Regions from separate parts of the Mucilaginibacter mallensis genome, predicted to be linked through region 2. Evidence: riboswitches for the same ligand, from Rfam matches in the RefSeq annotation. Region 2 holds a riboswitch; each other region holds the start of a gene.

Evidence for each region. A riboswitch is a leader RNA that binds a small molecule or an ion and turns the genes downstream of it on or off. The one in region 2 is predicted to bind S-adenosylmethionine.
Region 1: linked by a shared signal. The riboswitch ahead of BLU33_RS10745 (O-acetylhomoserine aminocarboxypropyltransferase/cysteine synthase family protein) and the one ahead of BLU33_RS03790 (cysteine desulfurase family protein) in region 2 are both predicted to bind S-adenosylmethionine.
Region 3: linked by a shared signal. The riboswitch ahead of metH (methionine synthase) and the one ahead of BLU33_RS03790 (cysteine desulfurase family protein) in region 2 are both predicted to bind S-adenosylmethionine.
Region 4: linked by a shared signal. The riboswitch ahead of BLU33_RS15510 (protein-disulfide reductase DsbD domain-containing protein) and the one ahead of BLU33_RS03790 (cysteine desulfurase family protein) in region 2 are both predicted to bind S-adenosylmethionine.

Annotation. Positions count from the first base shown of each region.
Region 1 covers NZ_LT629740.1:2,594,475-2,596,680, forward strand. The annotation lists gene BLU33_RS10740 (hypothetical protein) at 1-687, shown strand, start outside; SAM riboswitch class I at 830-940, shown strand; gene BLU33_RS10745 (O-acetylhomoserine aminocarboxypropyltransferase/cysteine synthase family protein) at 1,181-2,206, shown strand, end outside.
Region 2 covers NZ_LT629740.1:926,412-928,617, forward strand. The annotation lists gene BLU33_RS03780 (sterol desaturase family protein) at 1-274, opposite strand, end outside; gene BLU33_RS03785 (hypothetical protein) at 258-458, opposite strand; gene BLU33_RS25005 (hypothetical protein) at 455-628, opposite strand; SAM riboswitch class I at 982-1,101, shown strand; gene BLU33_RS03790 (cysteine desulfurase family protein) at 1,202-2,206, shown strand, end outside.
Region 3 covers NZ_LT629740.1:5,680,045-5,682,250, forward strand. The annotation lists gene metH (methionine synthase) at 1-1,096, opposite strand, end outside; SAM riboswitch class I at 1,263-1,376, opposite strand; gene BLU33_RS23400 (Bax inhibitor-1/YccA family protein) at 1,637-2,206, opposite strand, start outside.
Region 4 covers NZ_LT629740.1:3,845,309-3,847,514, forward strand. The annotation lists gene BLU33_RS15510 (protein-disulfide reductase DsbD domain-containing protein) at 439-885, opposite strand; tRNA gene BLU33_RS25160 (tRNA-Cys) at 913-983, opposite strand; SAM riboswitch class I at 1,234-1,348, opposite strand; gene BLU33_RS15515 (metal-dependent hydrolase family protein) at 1,448-2,206, opposite strand, start outside.

The DNA of each region.
Region 1 (2,206 bases), 1.7 Mb from region 2:
GAATTATATGATGAAAATCATAAATTAATTTCATTCAATCCCCAAAATTACGTAAACGGAGAAAAAAGAATAAAGAACCCATCATCTGGTGAATACGAAGGTGGAATACTTTGCAAGAATTGTGATAATAATATTATAGGTTCTTATGAAACCTATGCTGCTAAAGCATTATTTGGAGAAAAACTAAATACAGAAGAATCTCCTATATTAAAAAACAATGCGGATAAAGGAGATAACACTCAATTTTCTATATTCAACAACGTAGACTATAGAAAATTCAAGTTATTCTTATTGTCAATTCTATGGCGTGCAAGCATATCTAAAAGAGCAACATTTGGATATATTAATTTAGGTCCACATGAAGATATATTAAGAAAAATGATTTTAGATGGTGATCCGGGAACTGAACATGAATACCCAATTTTCACTATGACCTATCTTAATGACAAAAAAATGCCAAGAGATATTATTCTTACACCGACGCGGAAAAGAACGAAAGCGGGCCATATATTTTATATATTTCCCATTGGTGGTTTAATTTATTCATATTATGTAAATTCCAAATATCATCCACTTCCAGATTATGTTAAAATTGGAACTATTTCAAAAGATAATAAATTTATTATAGTCAATATTCCTAAAGGCGAGGCATGGGATTTTCTATTTAATTACATGGGATTAAAATAATCTTATCATTTGATTTATACCAATGATAACTATAAAATACTCAATTTGAAATTAAATTTGGTTTAATAAATACTATCGCACTATATTTGCAACAATATTTGGTAGCGATATCAAATGAGATCAACTCCCCTTAAAAGGTTTTGATTTATAAAGAAGCGGCGAGAGATCAGGCTCAATTACCCGCTGGCAACCCTCTAAGTTTAGAGAAGGTGCCAATTCCTGTCCCGGCAAATAACACCGGGGGATATAAATTAACGACCATGAAAAGTTCAAAAAACACATTTTCACCCCAACCGAAAGCCTTAAAAGGTTCTTTGTTTGCTACATATAGCTATTCTACCGGCTGTATTTGTTGCTGTTGTTGAAGCAGTACACGTCTTTATTTTTCTTTTCCTGAAAAAAAACGCGTGTTACCTCACACAGGTATATGTTTTACCCTATCGTGAACTAGCCATAAATACAAATTTTTAATCACCTGTAAAATCAAATCAATATGTCAGCTACAAACTTAAAATTCGAAACACTGCAATTACATGCAGGCCAGGAAGTTGATCCTACAACCGGCTCACGCGCTGTGCCTCTTTATCAAACTACATCATACGTTTTTAACAATGCCCAGCATGGCGCAAATCTTTTCGCGCTAAAGGAATTCGGCAATATATATACCCGCATTATGAACCCTACTACCGATGTGTTTGAAAAACGCATCGCAGCATTAGAGGGTGGCGTAGCAGCGCTGGCAACAGCATCGGGTCAGGCAGCACAATTTCTGGCGCTTAATAATATCTTACAACAAGGGGATAATTTTGTGACCTCTCCTTTCCTGTACGGTGGTACTTACAATCAATTTAAGGTAGCCTTTAAACGCCTGGGCATCGAGGCTCGTTTTGCCAAAGATGATCATGCGGATAGCATCGAGTCATTGATCGATAAAAACACTAAAGCCATCTTTTTAGAAACCATAGGTAACCCGGGTTTTAATATCCCTGATTTTGAGAAGATCGCAGCTGTAGCTAAAAATCATGATCTGCCGTTAATAGTTGATAATACCTTCGGCGCAGCCGGATATTTATTCCGCCCGCTGGAACATGGCGCACATGTAGTTGTTGAATCAGCCACCAAATGGATTGGCGGGCACGGCACAACTATTGGCGGTGTTATTGTAGATGGCGGTAATTATAACTGGGGCAATGGCAAATACCTACAATTTACTGAGCCATCAGAAGGTTATCATGGATTAGTTTTCGCTGATGTATTTGGCGTTAACGGTCCGTTCGGCAATATACAATACATCATACGTGCACGTGTTGAAGGTTTGCGTGATTTTGGCTCATCACAATCGCCGTTTAATTCATGGTTATTAATACAAGGATTGGAAACATTATCCCTGCGTGTGCAACGCCATGTTGATAATGCGCTTGATCTGGCTAAATGGCTCGAACAGCATCCACAGGTAGCAAAAGTTAACTATCCGGGTTTAGCGTCATCGCCATACCATGCATTGGCCAAAAAGTATCTG
Region 2 (2,206 bases):
CGCCCCAGAATAGGGGTACCCAGCTGAATATATTTTTATAGGCAGGTAGTAGTGCCGGTAACACTTTTAAGCCAAATAAACCAAATGCAGGCCTGATTACAAGGGGCACTACAATAAAGCAGGCGATATCAACCCAGCGCTCGTTTTTTGGCCATTTACCTTTGTACAGGCCGAATGAAAATTCAAGCACGCCAATAAAGACTAATAAAACCGGAAAACCGTAACCGTTAAGATTTTCTATTATTTTTTTGATGAATTCAATCGTTGCTTCCATTGGTAAAATTGCTTTTGTTGGTTATTGATTTTATGTTTTCTTTTTTAGCTGCTTTCTTTTCCCACGGCCTCTGCCCGGTTATGGTAAATGTGAGGAACATGAGCGCAATTGGCAGCACGTAAATAAACAGGCTCAGGATCAGGTTCCTGGTTATCTGTTTTTTTGTGGTTGTATCTATTTTCATGATTTGTTAGTTTTAATTTGTTTAACAGCGGGCTGTGGCTGACTGCTGTTGCCCTGTAATAATTTTTGCGTAAGGAAAAGCCCTCCTACGATAATGATAAAAGGTACCAGGGTGATGATAATACCAACCAGGATCTTTTTACCGATAAGGGATACATCTGATAATGTCATAGTTATTTTAGATTTATTGATTTATGATTTGATTAAATATTGGGCTGAATTACCAGTCTAAATGTTCTAAGAAGCGGTGAACAAGTCATAACATATCCTATCCGCTATGCGCGACCTATTTTCTTGAACCGGTAAAAGGATTAATGGAAATTACGCAGGATCAACAACAACAATAACAGCGTTCCGGCTGTAAGGTAATCACGCCCATGTGGGCTGGTATGTGTTTACTGATATGTAAAAATGCTTTCATTGCGGTTGTTTTACAATGCAAATATAAAAATATTTATTAAATACTAGTAAATATATAGATTTTATAGAATTAATTATATATTTGCATCATAATTGTTCTTTAATACTTATCCAGAAAGACAGAGGGAAAGGCCCTATGACGTCTTAGCAACCTGTACCGGCTACAAAATAGTTGGGTAAAAGGTGCTAACTCCTGCTCCATTTAAAATGGGGAAAGATAAGATGACAACAGAATTTAATATCCTCTCAGCGGGATTTTCTATTGCTTCTCTGCGATAAGTATTTACGAAACAGGTAAAAACACATTATTAAAGAAAAGCAAAAATGAAAATCTATCTCGACAACGCCGCCACTACCCAACTTGATACCGCAGTATTTAAAGCCATGACCCCATATTTGCTGGAGCATTATGGCAACCCATCATCGCACCATGCGCATGGGCGTGAGGCTAAACTGGCTATTGAAAATGCAAGGGCGACAATAGCCAGGCTTATCAATGCATCGCCCGAGGAAATTATTTTTACCAGCGGTGGTACTGAGGCTGATAATACGGCTATATTATCCACCATTCGCGTACAGCAAATAAAAAATGTGATCACTACGCCGTTGGAACATCATGCTGTGTTGCACCTGCTGGAGAATTTGGAAAAGCAGGGCGAGATCAAACTCAATTATCTAACCATAAATAAACAAGGCGAAATCGATCTGGCTGAGCTGGAGCAATTGCTAAAAAACAACGGGCGCTCATTGGTATCTGTTATGCATGCCAATAACGAGATCGGCAATTTGAATGATATTGATGCGATAGGCGAGCTCTGCGAGCGCTACGATGCCGTTTTTCATACCGACACGGTGCAAACCATTGGCCATTACCGTCATGATCTGCAAAAATTAAAGGCGCATTTTATAGCTTCATCGGCACATAAGTTTCATGGGCCAAAGGGAGTGGGATTTTTGTATTGTCGTAAAGGCACCGGCTTAACCAAACTATTGCATGGCGGTTCGCAGGAAAGGCAGCTGCGTGCAGGCACAGAAAATATTCACGGCATCATTGGCCTGGCTACAGCGCTTGAAATTGCTTACCAGGATATTGATGCACATCAAACCTATATACAAAACTTAAAGAACAGGCTCATCGCCAAACTAACAGAACAAATTCCGGGTGTTTCATTCAACGGAAATTCTGCTATCGCGGATAAGAGCCTTTACACCGTATTAAGCGTAAACCTGCCATTTACTGATGTTAACCTGCTGTCATACCTTGATCAGCAGGGCGTATCTGTTTCGGGCGGAAGCGCTTGTTCAACTGGTTCCGCATCGCATGTATTA
Region 3 (2,206 bases), 1.3 Mb from region 2:
ATTTTGGCGAGCCTGTGATATTGGTACGTTCACCCACGTTCATGAACACGCTTTCGGGCGTTAGTGTAACGGCTTCCAGTCCGCTCAGGCGCATGTTTGGCGCTATTTCGGGTATTAACCTTGCGGGATATTGCGCCGCTTTATCGGCAATGCATTTAATGTGTTCGGGCGTAGTGCCACAACAACCACCTACTATGTTCACCAGCCCGGCTTGCATAAAATCATCCACCTGGTGGGCGGTTTCGTGAGCTGTTTCATCATACTGACCAAACTCATTTGGCAAACCCGCATTAGGATAGGCCGAGATAAATACATCGGCTATATTAGAAAGTTCCTCCAGGTGCGGGCGCATTTCCCTTGCCCCCAAAGCGCAGTTTAAGCCTACGGATAACAAGTTAGCATGGCGGATAGAATTCCAGAATGCCTCAACTGTTTGGCCCGATAAAGTACGGCCTGATGCATCGGTAATAGTACCCGAGATCATGATAGGCAAATGCTTGCCTGATTCATCGGCATAGCGGTTTATAGCAAATAATGCCGCTTTGGCATTCAGGGTATCAAATATGGTTTCAACCAGCAGCATATCCGAGCCGCCATCAACAAGGCCGCGAACCTGATCGTAATAAGCTTCGGCCAGGTCGTCAAAGGTAACGGCACGGTAGCCCGGGTCGTTAACATCCGGCGATAATGATGCGGTACGGTTTGTAGGGCCAACGGCTCCGGCTACAAAGCGTGGTTTCTCCGGTGTTTTTTTATTGTATTCGTCGGCAACTTCACGGGCAAGGCGCGCGCCTTCAAAGCTTAGTTCATAAGCTAAGTATTCCAGGTGATAATCAGCCAGTGAAATTATTTGTGTGCTGAAAGTGTTGGTTTCTATGATATCTGCCCCGGCATCCAAATAATCAGCATGGATAGCCTTGATCACATCCGGGCGTGTGATATTCAGCAGGTCGTTATTGCCCTGCAGGTCTGATGCATGATCCTTAAAACGTTCCCCGCGAAAATCCGCCTCGGTTAATTGGTACCGTTGTATCATGGTACCCATTGCGCCGTCAATAACGAGTATACGTTTCTCTAATTCTTTTCTAATATCCATTTTGTTGAGTAGCAAGTATTTAGTATCAAGTATCAAGTATGAAAAAATCACCTGATACGGCTAAACTCAAATGCGGATAATAAAATTATCTTGCTACTTGATACTAGCTACCTGATACTAAATAAAAACACGCTTACGTCGAAAAGTCGGGTGATATATTGACTTTCGCTTATCTTTCCTAACCGATTTTTGAAGCTGGTTAAGTAGAATGTAGCACCTTGTGAAGCACAGGTTGCTAAGACATCGCAGGGTCTAATCCCTCCATCTTTCTCTATAAGCACTGCAAAGGTGCGCAATAAACTTGTAATATGCAATAGGGTGATTTAGCCCCTCTATAACCCTACTGTCATTTCGACCGGAGGGAGAACTATCTCTTGAGCAGGGTGGTGCCTTGACGGTGTGAGCGAAAAAATCTTCTGCTATCTGTATGGCGGCCATGCAAGTTGAAGAAGATCCTTCACTACGTTCAGGATAACAATGGGCTAAAACAAAAAGAGCTGCCTTTTTATGAGGCAGCTCTTTTAAATAATGTGTTTACGATTATCTTCTTCTGCCAAAAATACGCATCATGGACATAAACAGGTTGATGAATGTAGTATAAAGGATAAAAGCACCTATGATCACTAATTTATTAGTGCTTTCGGTACCAAACTCAACACCTGCACCAATGCGTTTAAGCATTTGCATGTAATAAGCGGTAAGGCCTATCATAACTGCTACAAACACAAAGCTGATGATATAGCTTAACTGATCGCTATGCATAAAGAAGTTAATAAGGCTTACACCCAAAGCACCGATAAATATTACATACATGATGGACCCAAATTTGGAAAGGTCCATGGTTGTTTTGTAACCTGATACAGCCATTACACCGAAAACAAAAGCCGCGCTTAAGAATACGGTAAATATGGAGCTGGATGTATAGATAAGCCCGAAAATACTTAAGGTAACGCCTATAGTTGCCGCGTAAGCCAAAAATATAGCTATCATACCTACGTATGATATACGGTTAAAGCCAAAATTAATTACCAGCGAAAAGGCAAGTGGTGCAAATATAGCTACATAACCTAAGCCAGTAAAGCCGCCCGTAGTAGGATCAATGATCAGGCT
Region 4 (2,206 bases), 2.9 Mb from region 2:
TTTTATAACTACATAAATTGAATTGCATAACGATAGCCTGAAGGAGTTAACACCCTGGACTGTGTAGAAAGTAAGCTCGATGAATTTCCACCATTACAAAAAGCAAATACAATTTTCACAGCCAGGATGTTAACCTTAACAGGTTATTACCGCTATGGATAGTAGGCTTTATATATTGTAATGACAACAACAGGTATGGCTGCCACCGGCCTGTGTGTTTATAGGATTATACTGAAAATAGTTAAACTCTGCGTTCATGGTATAGTTTAAGTATTGGGGAGACTTTAAGGTCTCGCCTCTTTGTTTCACAGATCAATTGGTGGCTATTGTCTGCTTATTTTTATAGACCAAATTAAAAAAAATATTTAATCTGGCGGCATTTAAAGTTTATTTTTTTGTTAATTATATGATATAAATCATATAATCTGCTTTTCTAATCTATTTTACAAGTATAGTAAAATCAACATCATCAGGCGGCAGGCATTGCTTGCTGTTGCAGGCCATAAATTGTATACTGCCTTTAACTAGCTGTTGATTAGAAGCGAGCTTTACCTTTTGCTGAAAAACAACCGATTTTTCAAAATACTGCACATCCATATCGAAAGCCTTTTCATAATGAGTAATTGGTTTGGGTTCAGCGGTAATACCTAATAAACTGTAACCATCTGCGGGAGTAAAAGTTAATGTGGTTTTTACAGGGCCGCCATCTTTAACTGTTTGCGAATAAATATGCCAGCCACTATCAATTGTGGCTTTTATAAATATTATGGCTGTTGAATTATCAACTTTTTTAGCGCCATATGACCATTTTACCGGTGCAAGTACCTGCGAATAAGCATTGGCGTAAATAATAAAAGTTAAGGCCGCGATTATTATTTTCTTCATTTCTAATTGTGATTTAGGTGTTTATTGATGTCGCGGGCAGATTCGAACTCCCGTACAGGGTTTTGCAGGCCCTTACCTATCCTCTCGGTCACGCGACTGTATTAGTTTTATATGCAATAATGAAAATTTGGCGATAATATATCCATCGCGTAATTAATTCTGGTTAGTGTTTTACTGCTGGATGAATTTGTTAAACAAGAGCATTCATTGCTGGATATGCCAGGATCAGCTTGCTTTTTTACGATTTCGTGGAAGTATATTTTCATTTGCTTAATAATTATTTACTTGTTTGTAAATACTTACCAGAAAGAAAACAAGAGAATATGCCTTTAATTGATAGTCTGCTGTTTCTTATCTGTCTCCGTTTCCGGAGCAGGAATTAGCACCTTTTACTTGCTAATATAAGCAGGTACAGGTTGCTAAGACGTCATAGGGCCTTTCCCTCTGTCTTTCTGGATAAGTATTAAAGAACAATTATAATACAAATATATGAATATATTCTACTATTCCTATAGATATTATATATTTTATTAATTAAATATACCTCATATGTATTTAGGTATCACCTAAGGTATATTTTCCCCGCTTTCATTACAAACACTACGTTTTTCATTACTTTAATATCCGCTAGCGGGTCGCCGTCAACTGCAATTACATCAGCAAACTTGCCTTTGCTGATACTGCCTAATTCCTGCTCCTTTCCTAAAAGTATGGCTGCATTAGAGGTCGCCGATTTGATGGCTTCTATTGGCGGCATCCCGGCGTCAACCATATACCCGAACTCCAGGTAGTTCAGCCCATGGTCAAACGCACCGGCATCAGTTCCGAAAGCAATTTTAACTCCGGCTTTATAAGCTTTTGCGAAAGTCCGCTGGATCTGATCGCCAAAGGCAATCGCTTTACCGGCAATAATTGGAGGATAATATCCTTTTTTTGCTGAATCGGCAACTGCTTTACCGGCAATAATAGTGGGTACATACCAGGTACCATATTGTTTCATCAGCCTAATATCCTCATCATCCATATAAGTACCATGTTCAATTGAGGTTACACCGCCCAATATAGCCCTCCTTATCCCTTCGGCGCCATGTGCATGGCAGGCAACTTTCAAGCCGTAATCGTTGGCTGTTTCTACTACCGCCTTAATTTCATCAATGGTAAACTTCGCTTTTTTATTATTATCGCCCAGTTCAAAAACGCCTCCTGTTGATGCGATCTTTATGACATCGACACCAGCTTTTACTTGTAGCCTTACAGCTTTTATCAGCTCGTCCCTGCCATCGGCAACCCCGTCTTCGGGGCCGGGACGATGATTAAATAC